One region of the Amycolatopsis sp. NPDC048633 genome, then DNA from elsewhere that is predicted to be linked to it. Evidence: riboswitches for the same ligand, from Rfam matches in the RefSeq annotation. Region 1 holds a riboswitch; the other holds the start of a gene.
What was found. A riboswitch is a leader RNA that binds a small molecule or an ion and turns the genes downstream of it on or off. The one in region 1 is predicted to bind glycine.

Region 2: linked by a shared signal. The riboswitch ahead of gcvP (aminomethyl-transferring glycine dehydrogenase) and the one ahead of gcvP (aminomethyl-transferring glycine dehydrogenase) in region 1 are both predicted to bind glycine.

What each region holds. Positions count from the first base shown of each region.
Region 1 is NZ_JBEZHS010000039.1:14,871-19,078, reverse strand. It holds gene AB0C38_RS41845 (3-oxoacyl-ACP reductase) at 1-732, shown strand, start outside; gene AB0C38_RS41840 (hypothetical protein) at 729-938, opposite strand; gene AB0C38_RS41835 (helix-turn-helix transcriptional regulator) at 1,011-2,321, shown strand; glycine riboswitch at 2,400-2,493, shown strand; gene gcvP (aminomethyl-transferring glycine dehydrogenase) at 2,639-4,208, shown strand, end outside.
Region 2 is NZ_JBEZHS010000047.1:18,631-22,838, reverse strand. It holds gene gcvP (aminomethyl-transferring glycine dehydrogenase) at 1-2,393, opposite strand, end outside; glycine riboswitch at 2,702-2,801, opposite strand; gene AB0C38_RS44835 (MerR family transcriptional regulator) at 2,844-3,422, opposite strand; gene AB0C38_RS44830 (TetR/AcrR family transcriptional regulator) at 3,701-4,208, shown strand, end outside.

The DNA of each region.
Region 1 (4,208 bases):
ACCGGCGGCGCGAGCGGCATCGGGCTCGCCTCGGCCCGCCGGCTGGCGAGCGAAGGCGCGAAGGTCGTCATCGCGGACCTGACGCCGGCCGTCGGCAAGGCGGCCGCGGACGAGGTCGGCGGCGCGTTCATCCAGACCGACGTCACCGACGCCGAGCAGGTCGAGAACCTGTTCCACAGCACGGTCGAGCAGTTCGGCTCGGTCGACGTCGCGTTCAACAACGCCGGCATCTCGCCGCCGGAGGACGACTCCATCCTCACCACCGGCATCGAAGCATGGGACCGCGTGCAGCGCGTCAACCTGACGTCGGTGTTCCACTGCTGCAAGGCCGTCCTGCCGCACATGCAGCGCCAGGGCAAGGGCTCGATCATCAACACGGCGTCGTTCGTCGCGGTGATGGGCGCGGCGACGTCGCAGATCTCCTACACCGCGTCCAAGGGCGGTGTGCTCGCGATGAGCCGCGAGCTGGGCATCCAGTTCGCGCGGGAGAACATCCGGGTCAACGCGCTGTGCCCGGGGCCGGTGAACACGCCGCTGCTCAAGGAGCTGTTCGCGAAGGACCCGGAACGCGCGGCGCGGCGGCTGGTGCACGTACCGGTCGGCCGGTTCGCCGAGCCCGAGGAGATCGCGGCGGCGGTGGCCTTCCTGGCCAGCGACGACGCCAGCTTCATCACGGCCTCGCAGTTCCTGGTCGACGGCGGCATCTCCGGCGCGTACGTCACCCCGCTCTAACGGCGCGTCTTCTTCTCCCCGGGTTTCCGCACGCCGTACACCTCCCGCAGGTACTTCCAGGCCGCGTTGAGGGTCTTGCGCTCTTCGGAGAGCTGACGTTCGCGCCGCCGCAGGATGCGGGTGGCCACCTCGGCGGCGAGGAAGGCGCCGGCGGCGAAGGTCAGCGTGCCGACGATCAGGATGAGGGCGATCACGGTGGTGGTCATGGTCACCAGCGTCGGGCCGGCCTGGGCGATTTGTCCCTGCGCAAAGCTAGCGGGTTTCGTTAGCTTTGTGAGGTGACGCACTGGCGCGCCGACGAGTGGGCGGAAGCGGTCCGGACCGGCATCCGGGCGCGGGGGCTTTCCCTGGACGAGGCCGCGCGCCGCATCGGGGTCCCGACGTCGACGCTGCGCAGCTGGATCGAGCACCGGCACGCGCCGAAGGTGACCGTCTTCGACCACTGGGCCGAGCTCGCCGAGGTCACCGGGCTCGGCGAGGCCGAGCTGCTGCGCGTCGCCGGCGTGCTGCCCGAAAGCCTCGCGAGCCCGGTGCACGTCGCGCAGGCCGCGAAGGCGCTGCGCGAGGGCATCGACCAGGCCGGGCAGTTCCTCCGGCAGGCCACGGCGCTCGTCTACTCCTCGCCCGGCACGCAGGTGGCCAACCTCATCGCCGCGTCGCCGACCGACTGGGAGATGCGGATCCGCTCCGCGACCCGCGGTGACGAGGTCCGCGTGACCTACCACCACTACGTCGGCGTCGTGGCGCCCCGGGACTTCCCCCACGACGACGCCGAGGTGCGCCGGATCCTCGAGCACGACGTCCTCGGCGAGCTGTGGCGGCCGCTCGGGCTCTACTGGCGGGTCGCCGAGGTGCACGACTGGCACGAGCCGCCGCGGCTGGTGATCCAGGTGCCCGAGCAGGAGGCGACGCGCCCGCCCGTGCCGTCGCCGGTCGTCGCCGCGCCGCCGGTCGTGGTGCTGTCGCCGATCTGGGGGTACGGCGAGCTGCTGGCGTCGCTGGTCGCCGACGGCCTCGGGTTCGGCAACGTCGACTTCCGCTACTTCGGCCTCCCGGACGCGATGGCCGACCGCGTCCGGATCACCGCCCGCGAGCTGGCCGAGCCCGCGCCGCGGCTGGTGCACACGGTGCCGCCGATCATGCTGCTGCACGGCCTGGCCGTGCCCGACCTGACCGGACGGCTCCCGGTCGTCGTCCGCTACGGCCCCCGCATGCGCGAGCGGGCAGCGCGTATTTACCGCGAGCCGCTGCTCGAAGCCGGGTTCGCGGACCCCTTGGCCGGGGCACGCGCGATCGAGCAGGCGGTGTCGTCCGGGGTACCACCGGGCTGCGCGTACTTCGAGGTCACGCTCGACGACGAGGACGTCTTCGACGGCGACGATCCGTCGCTGGACCGGCTCAACGACTCGGTGGCGTGGCTCGCCGAGCAGATCGTCGAGCAGGTGCTGCTGGGGGCCGGCCACCCGCCGGTGCCCCTGGGCGGGCCGCTGAAACGCCTGGTCCTGCCCTCGGGCCGGGTCCGGCGGCCGCCGGCACTGGCCGGCCGGGTCGTGCGGCGGGTCGCCGATCGAGGCGGACTCGAAGAGTGATGTGGCGTTGGCCCGGTGAAGTAGACGGACCTCGGAGGCGGCAGGTACCGTAGCCGCCACAACTGCAGATCGGGCCGTTGAGCCGAGGCGGGAGAGCCCTCACGAAGTCGGTGGGGCACCGAAGGAGCAAACTCCCCGGAATCTCTCAGGTACCTGCTACCGCTTCGCGCGAGGCCACTCTGGAAAGCAGGCGCACCCGCGCCTCACCCAAGGTGAAAGCCGTGCTGTGTCTACTCGAGCAGCACGGTGAAACTCTCAGGTGCCATGACAGAGGGGGAGTTCCCAGCGCACCCGTGTGCCCGGCCCGAGGAGCTCCCATCACTTCTACGCAGTTCGACGCCCGCCACATCGGCCCGTCCGAGGCCGAACGCGCGAAGATGCTGGCCGAGTGCGGCTACGGAAGCCTGGACGCCCTCGTCGGCGCGGCCGTGCCGACCGCCATCCGCGCCACCCGTGACCTGCGGCTCCCGCCCGCCGCGTCCGAAGAGGACGCCACCGCGGAGCTGCGCGCCCTCGCCGCGCACAACCGCCCGATGACGCAGATGATCGGCCTCGGCTACTCCGACACCGTCACCCCCGGCGTGATCCGCCGCAACGTCCTCGAGAACCCGGCTTGGTACACCGCGTACACGCCCTACCAGCCGGAGATCTCCCAGGGCCGGCTCGAAGCGCTGCTCAACTTCCAGACCATGGTTTCCGATCTCACCGGCCTGGCCACCGCGAACGCGTCCCTGCTGGACGAGTCGACCGCCGTCGCCGAAGCCGTCACGCTGATGCGCCGCGCGTCCAAGTCCAAGTCGAACAAGGTCGTGCTCGACGCCGAGTGCCTGCCGCAGACCATCGCCGTCGTGCGGACCCGCGTCGAGGCGCTGGGCATCGAGGTCGAGGTCCGCGACCTGCTCACCGGCCTGCCGGACGACTTCTTCGGCGTGGTCGTCCAGTACCCCGGCGCGTCCGGCGTGCTGCGCGGCCGCGGCTTCTACCACGCGATTTCCGAGTCGGCGAAGGCCGCGGGCGCGCTGTTCACCGTCGCCGCCGACCTGCTCGCCCTCACCCTGATCACCGCGCCGGGCGAGTTCGGCGCCGACGTCGCCGCCGGGTCGACGCAGCGCTTCGGCGTCCCGCTCGGTTACGGCGGCCCGCACGCCGGGTTCATGTCGGTCCGCGCCGGACTCGAGCGCTCGCTGCCGGGGCGCCTGGTCGGTGTCTCGGTCGACGCCGACGGCAACTCCGCCTATCGGCTGGCGCTGCAGACGCGTGAGCAGCACATCCGCCGCGAGAAGGCGACGTCCAACATCTGCACCGCGCAGGTCCTGCCCGCCGTGCTGGCCGCGATGTACGCGGTCTACCACGGTCCGGACGGCCTCAAGCGGATCGCCCAGCGTGTCCACGGCCTGGCCGCGGGCTTCGCGGACGCTCTCCGGAAGACCGGCGTCGAGGTCGTGCACGAGTCCTTCTTCGACACCGTCGTCGCGCGCGTCCCGGGTCAGGCCGCCGAGGTCCACGCGGCTGCCCGCGAGGCCGGCATCAACCTCGGTCACGTCGACGCCGACCACGTGCGTGTCGCCTTCGACGAGATCAGCACGCCCGCTATCACCGCGAAGGTTCTGAAGGCCTTCGGAGTCGAGGCCGACGTCCAAGACGGCGTCGCGCTGCCGAACGGCCTGGCCCGCGAGAGCGGCTTCATGGGCCACGAGGTCTTCGGCACCCACCGCTCCGAGACGGCGATGCTGCGCTACCTGCGCCGCTTGTCCGACCAGGACTACGCGCTCGACCGCGGCATGATCCCGCTCGGCTCCTGCACGATGAAGCTCAACGCCACCACCGAGATGGAGCCGATCAGCTGGCGCGAGTTCGCCGGCATCCACCCGTTCGCCCCGGCGGAAG
Region 2 (4,208 bases), on a different contig from region 1:
CCGAGCCGCCGCGCGACGTAGTTCGCGTTGGCCACCGCCACGAGCGTCGCCCGGCGCAGGCCGGCCGCACCCATCATCCGGACGTACGCCCACGAGATCGGCAGGATCGACGCGCTGCCCCACGGCGCCGCGCTGACCGGCCCGACCCCGGTCTCCGGACCGGCCGCCGGCTGCAGCGGGTGGTTCGGCAGGAACGGCGCCAGGTGCGCGCGGACCCCGATCGGCCCGATCCCGGGTCCGCCGCCGCCGTGCGGGATGCAGAAGGTCTTGTGCAGGTTGAGGTGCGAGACGTCGGCGCCGAACCGGCCGTACTGGGCGACGCCGATGAGCGCGTTCAGGTTGGCGCCGTCGACGTACACCTGCCCGCCCGCGTCGTGCACCAGCGCGCACACCTCGCCGACGGTGTCTTCGTAGACCCCGTGCGTCGACGGGTAGGTGATCATGATCGCGGCCAGGTCCGCCCGATGGCCGTCCACAGTGGACCGCAGGTGCGCGAGGTCGATGTTGCCGGCGTCGTCGCAGCGGACCACGACCACCCGCATGCCGGCCATCACGGCGCTCGCCGCGTTCGTGCCGTGGGCGCTCGCCGGGATGAGGCAGACGTCGCGCTCGCCCTCGCCGCGTGAACGGTGGTAGGCGCGGATGGCCAGCAGCCCGGCGAACTCGCCCTGGCTGCCCGCGTTGGGCTGCAGGGAAACCGTGTCGTAGCCGGTGATCCGGGCGAGCCAGGCGCCGAGGTCGGCGACCACCTCCAGGAGACCGGCGGCGTCGTCGGCGGGCGCGAACGGGTGCAGCCCGGCGAACTCCGGCCAGGTGACCGGCTCCATCTCGGCGGTGGCGTTGAGCTTCATGGTGCACGAGCCGAGCGGGATCATGCTGCGGTCGAGCGCGACGTCCTGGTCGGCCAGCTGCCGCAGGTACCGCAGCAGCGCGGTTTCCGAGCGGTGGGCGTGGAACACCGGGTGCGCGAGGAAACCGCTGGTGCGCCGCAGCGGCGCCGGGAGCGCGTCCGCGGTGTCCGCGTCGAGGCCGTCCACATCGGACACCGAGACGCCGAACGCCTTCCACACGCAGGAAAGCCGTTCGCGGGTGGTCGTCTCGTCGCAGGCGACGCCGACGTGGTCGTCGTCGACGAGCCGCAGGTTCACGCCGAGGTCGCGGGCCGCCGCGACGACCGCGCCCGCCCGGCCGGGCACCGCCGCGGTGATCGTGTCGAAGAACTCGCCGTGCACGACCTCGACCCCGCCCTCGCAGAGGCCGGCCGCGAGCACGGTCGCCATCCGGTGGGCGCGCAGCGCGATCCCGCGCAGTCCCTCGGGCCCGTGGTACACCGCGTACATCGACGCCATCACCGCCAGCAGGACCTGCGCGGTGCAGATGTTCGACGTCGCCTTCTCGCGGCGGATGTGCTGCTCCCGGGTCTGCAGGGCGAGCCGGTACGCGGGTGCGCCGTCGGCGTCCTTCGAGACGCCGACCAGCCGGCCCGGCAGCTGCCGCTCCAGGCCCTTCCGGACCGCGAGGTAGGCCGCGTGCGGGCCACCGAAGCCGAGCGGGACGCCGAACCGCTGCGTCGACCCGACGGCGACGTCGGCGCCGAGCTCCCCCGGCGGCCGCAGCAGGGTCAGGGCCAGCGGATCGGCCGCGACGATCACCGCCGCGCCGTGCTTCTTCGCGTCGGCGATCGTCAGGTCAAGCTCCCACACCGCACCCGACGCGCCCGGGTAGGACAGCAGGATCCCGAAGAAGTCACCGCCGAGCCCGAGCCCGGTCAGCCCTTGGGACAGGTCTTCGACGACCAGCTCGATGCCGAGGGGCTCGGCCCGGGTCCGGAGCACGGCGAGGGTCTGCGGCAGGGTGTCCCGGTCGACGACGAACCGGTTCGACGCGGACTTCCCGGCCCGGCGCACGAGGGTCATCGCCTCGGCGGCCGCGGTGGCCTCGTCGAGCATCGACGCGTTCGCGACCGGCAGCCCGGTCAGGTCGGCGACCACGGTCTGGAAGTTGAGCAGCGCCTCGAGCCGTCCTTGCGAGATCTCGGGCTGGTAGGGCGTGTAGGCGGTGTACCAGGCGGGGTTCTCGAGCACGTTGCGCCGGATCACGGGCGGGGTGACGGTGTCGTGGTAGCCGAGCCCGATCATCTGGGCCATGGGCCGGTTGCGCTCGGCGAGCGCCCGGAGTTCGGCGAGCGCTTGGGCCTCGGTGGCCGGGGGCGGCAGTTCGAGCGGGCCGGCGGAGGCGCGCAGCGACTCGGGAACGGCACGTTCGGAGAGCTCGTCGAGAGAAGCGACGCCGATGACGTCGAGGATGCGGCGAAGTTCGTCCGGCCCGGGCCCGATGTGCCGCTCGACGAAAGGGATCCCTTGCTCGAGAGAGGCGAGTGACAAGTCCACGATGGCCTCCTCCGAACGGCGGTGTTTCCACCCAGCTAACCGGACCGAAGAACGGAAGGCGACCACGGCCGGGGTCCGGGGGCGGAGCCCGCCGGGCGGGGTGTGGGGGTTGCACCCCCACAAGACACTCCGGAGGGTTCAGGCGAGCGCTCTCCGCGAGCACAGCTCACCCAAACCCGGAGGCCGTACCCTCCCCACTCTGTCCGTACCCGCGAAACGGGCGCCTGAGAGTTTCGCCCGAGGTTGAGCCGGGCTTGCACCGTCGGCGGGGCCATCAGGTTGTGTCCTGACGACCCGCTTTCCAGAGGCGTCTCGTCCGCGCGGTCCAGGGTGCCTGAGAGGTTCCGGGGAGGACTTGCTCCTTCGGCGCCGGACTCGAGGTTGTGGTCCGGACTCTCCCGCGCGGATTCGTCGACCGCAGGGGGGACCTTACTCGCCTCCCCGCAGCGATGATCACCCGGTCTTGCGGGCGTTGCGGCGCTGGGTCAGCTCGTCCGGCCCGTGCTGCTCGACGATCCCGCCGTCGGCGCGTTCGGCCTGGAACTCGTGGATGGTGCCGCTGATCTCCTGCATGGCTCCGCTGACGGCGATGCCGAAGACGCCCTGGCCGCCCTGGAGCAGGTCGACGATCTCCTCCGGCGAGGTGCACTCGTAGACGGTGGTGCCGTCGGAGAACAGCGTCACGCGCGCGAGGTCGCGGACGCCGCGGAGGCGGAGGTGGTCGACCGCGACCCGGATGTTCTGCAGGGAGACCCCGGTGTCCAGCAGCCGCTTGACGACCTTGAGGACCAGGATGTCCTTGAACGAGTACAGCCGCTGCGAGCCGGAGCCGTGTGCCGTGCGGATGCTGGGTGCGACCAGCTTCGTCCGGGCCCAGTAGTCGAGCTGGCGGTAGGTGATCCCCGCGATCTGGCACGCGGCGGGGCCGCGGTAGCCCACCAGCTCGTCGGGCAGTGAGTCGTCGGGGAACAGTTCACCCTGCTCACCAGCCGCGACCTGAACAGGCTGCTTCTCGGAACCAGCCTCGACCACGCAAGCCTCCCTTCGCCCGACCGGACGGCCGGCGAATGACAGCCGGACGGTCCCAGGAGCGGGACCCGCCGGAGATCAACCACCACGACCCGGCCCCAGACCGTGAATCACATCGTGGCGATTTACCTCCTTCGACGGTAAGCGCCAGGAGAACACCGGTCAACGCGACGCGCGGCAAGCCTCAACGGTCGGATGAGCCTTTGAGCCGTTCGCCGTACCCCGGAGGCAGTGGTTCAAACCTCTTGCGCTCTTTTACTCACTCGTGTAATTTTTTACTCATGCAAGTAAACACCGATCTCATGGCCGAGATGGGCCTCAGCGTGACCGAGGCGGCGCGGCGCGCGCAGATCATCGGCGCGACCATCGGCGTCATCGCCGACCTCGGCTACCGGAAAGCCACGTTCGCCAAGATCAAGGAACGCGCCGGGCTCAGCAGCACCCGGATGATCTCGTACCACTTCACCAACAAGGCCGGCCTGATGCAGGCCGTGCTCAGCACGGTGGTCGAGACGAAGAACGAGTTCCTGAAGGAGCGCACCGGCGGCGGGGTCGACCCCGCCGACCGGCCCGGCTACCTGCGGGCGCACATCGAGACGTCGATCGCGTTCCTGCGCTCGTACCCCGAGTGCGTCCGGGTGCTGACGGAGATGGCCGCCAACGCCGACGACGCCGAGGGCTGGATGATGACGAAGATCCTGGTCGACGACATGCGCGTGCACGGCCTGGCCCGCCAGCTCAAGCAGGGCCAGGCGGAAGGACTGTTCGGCGGCTTCACGCCGGAGGTGA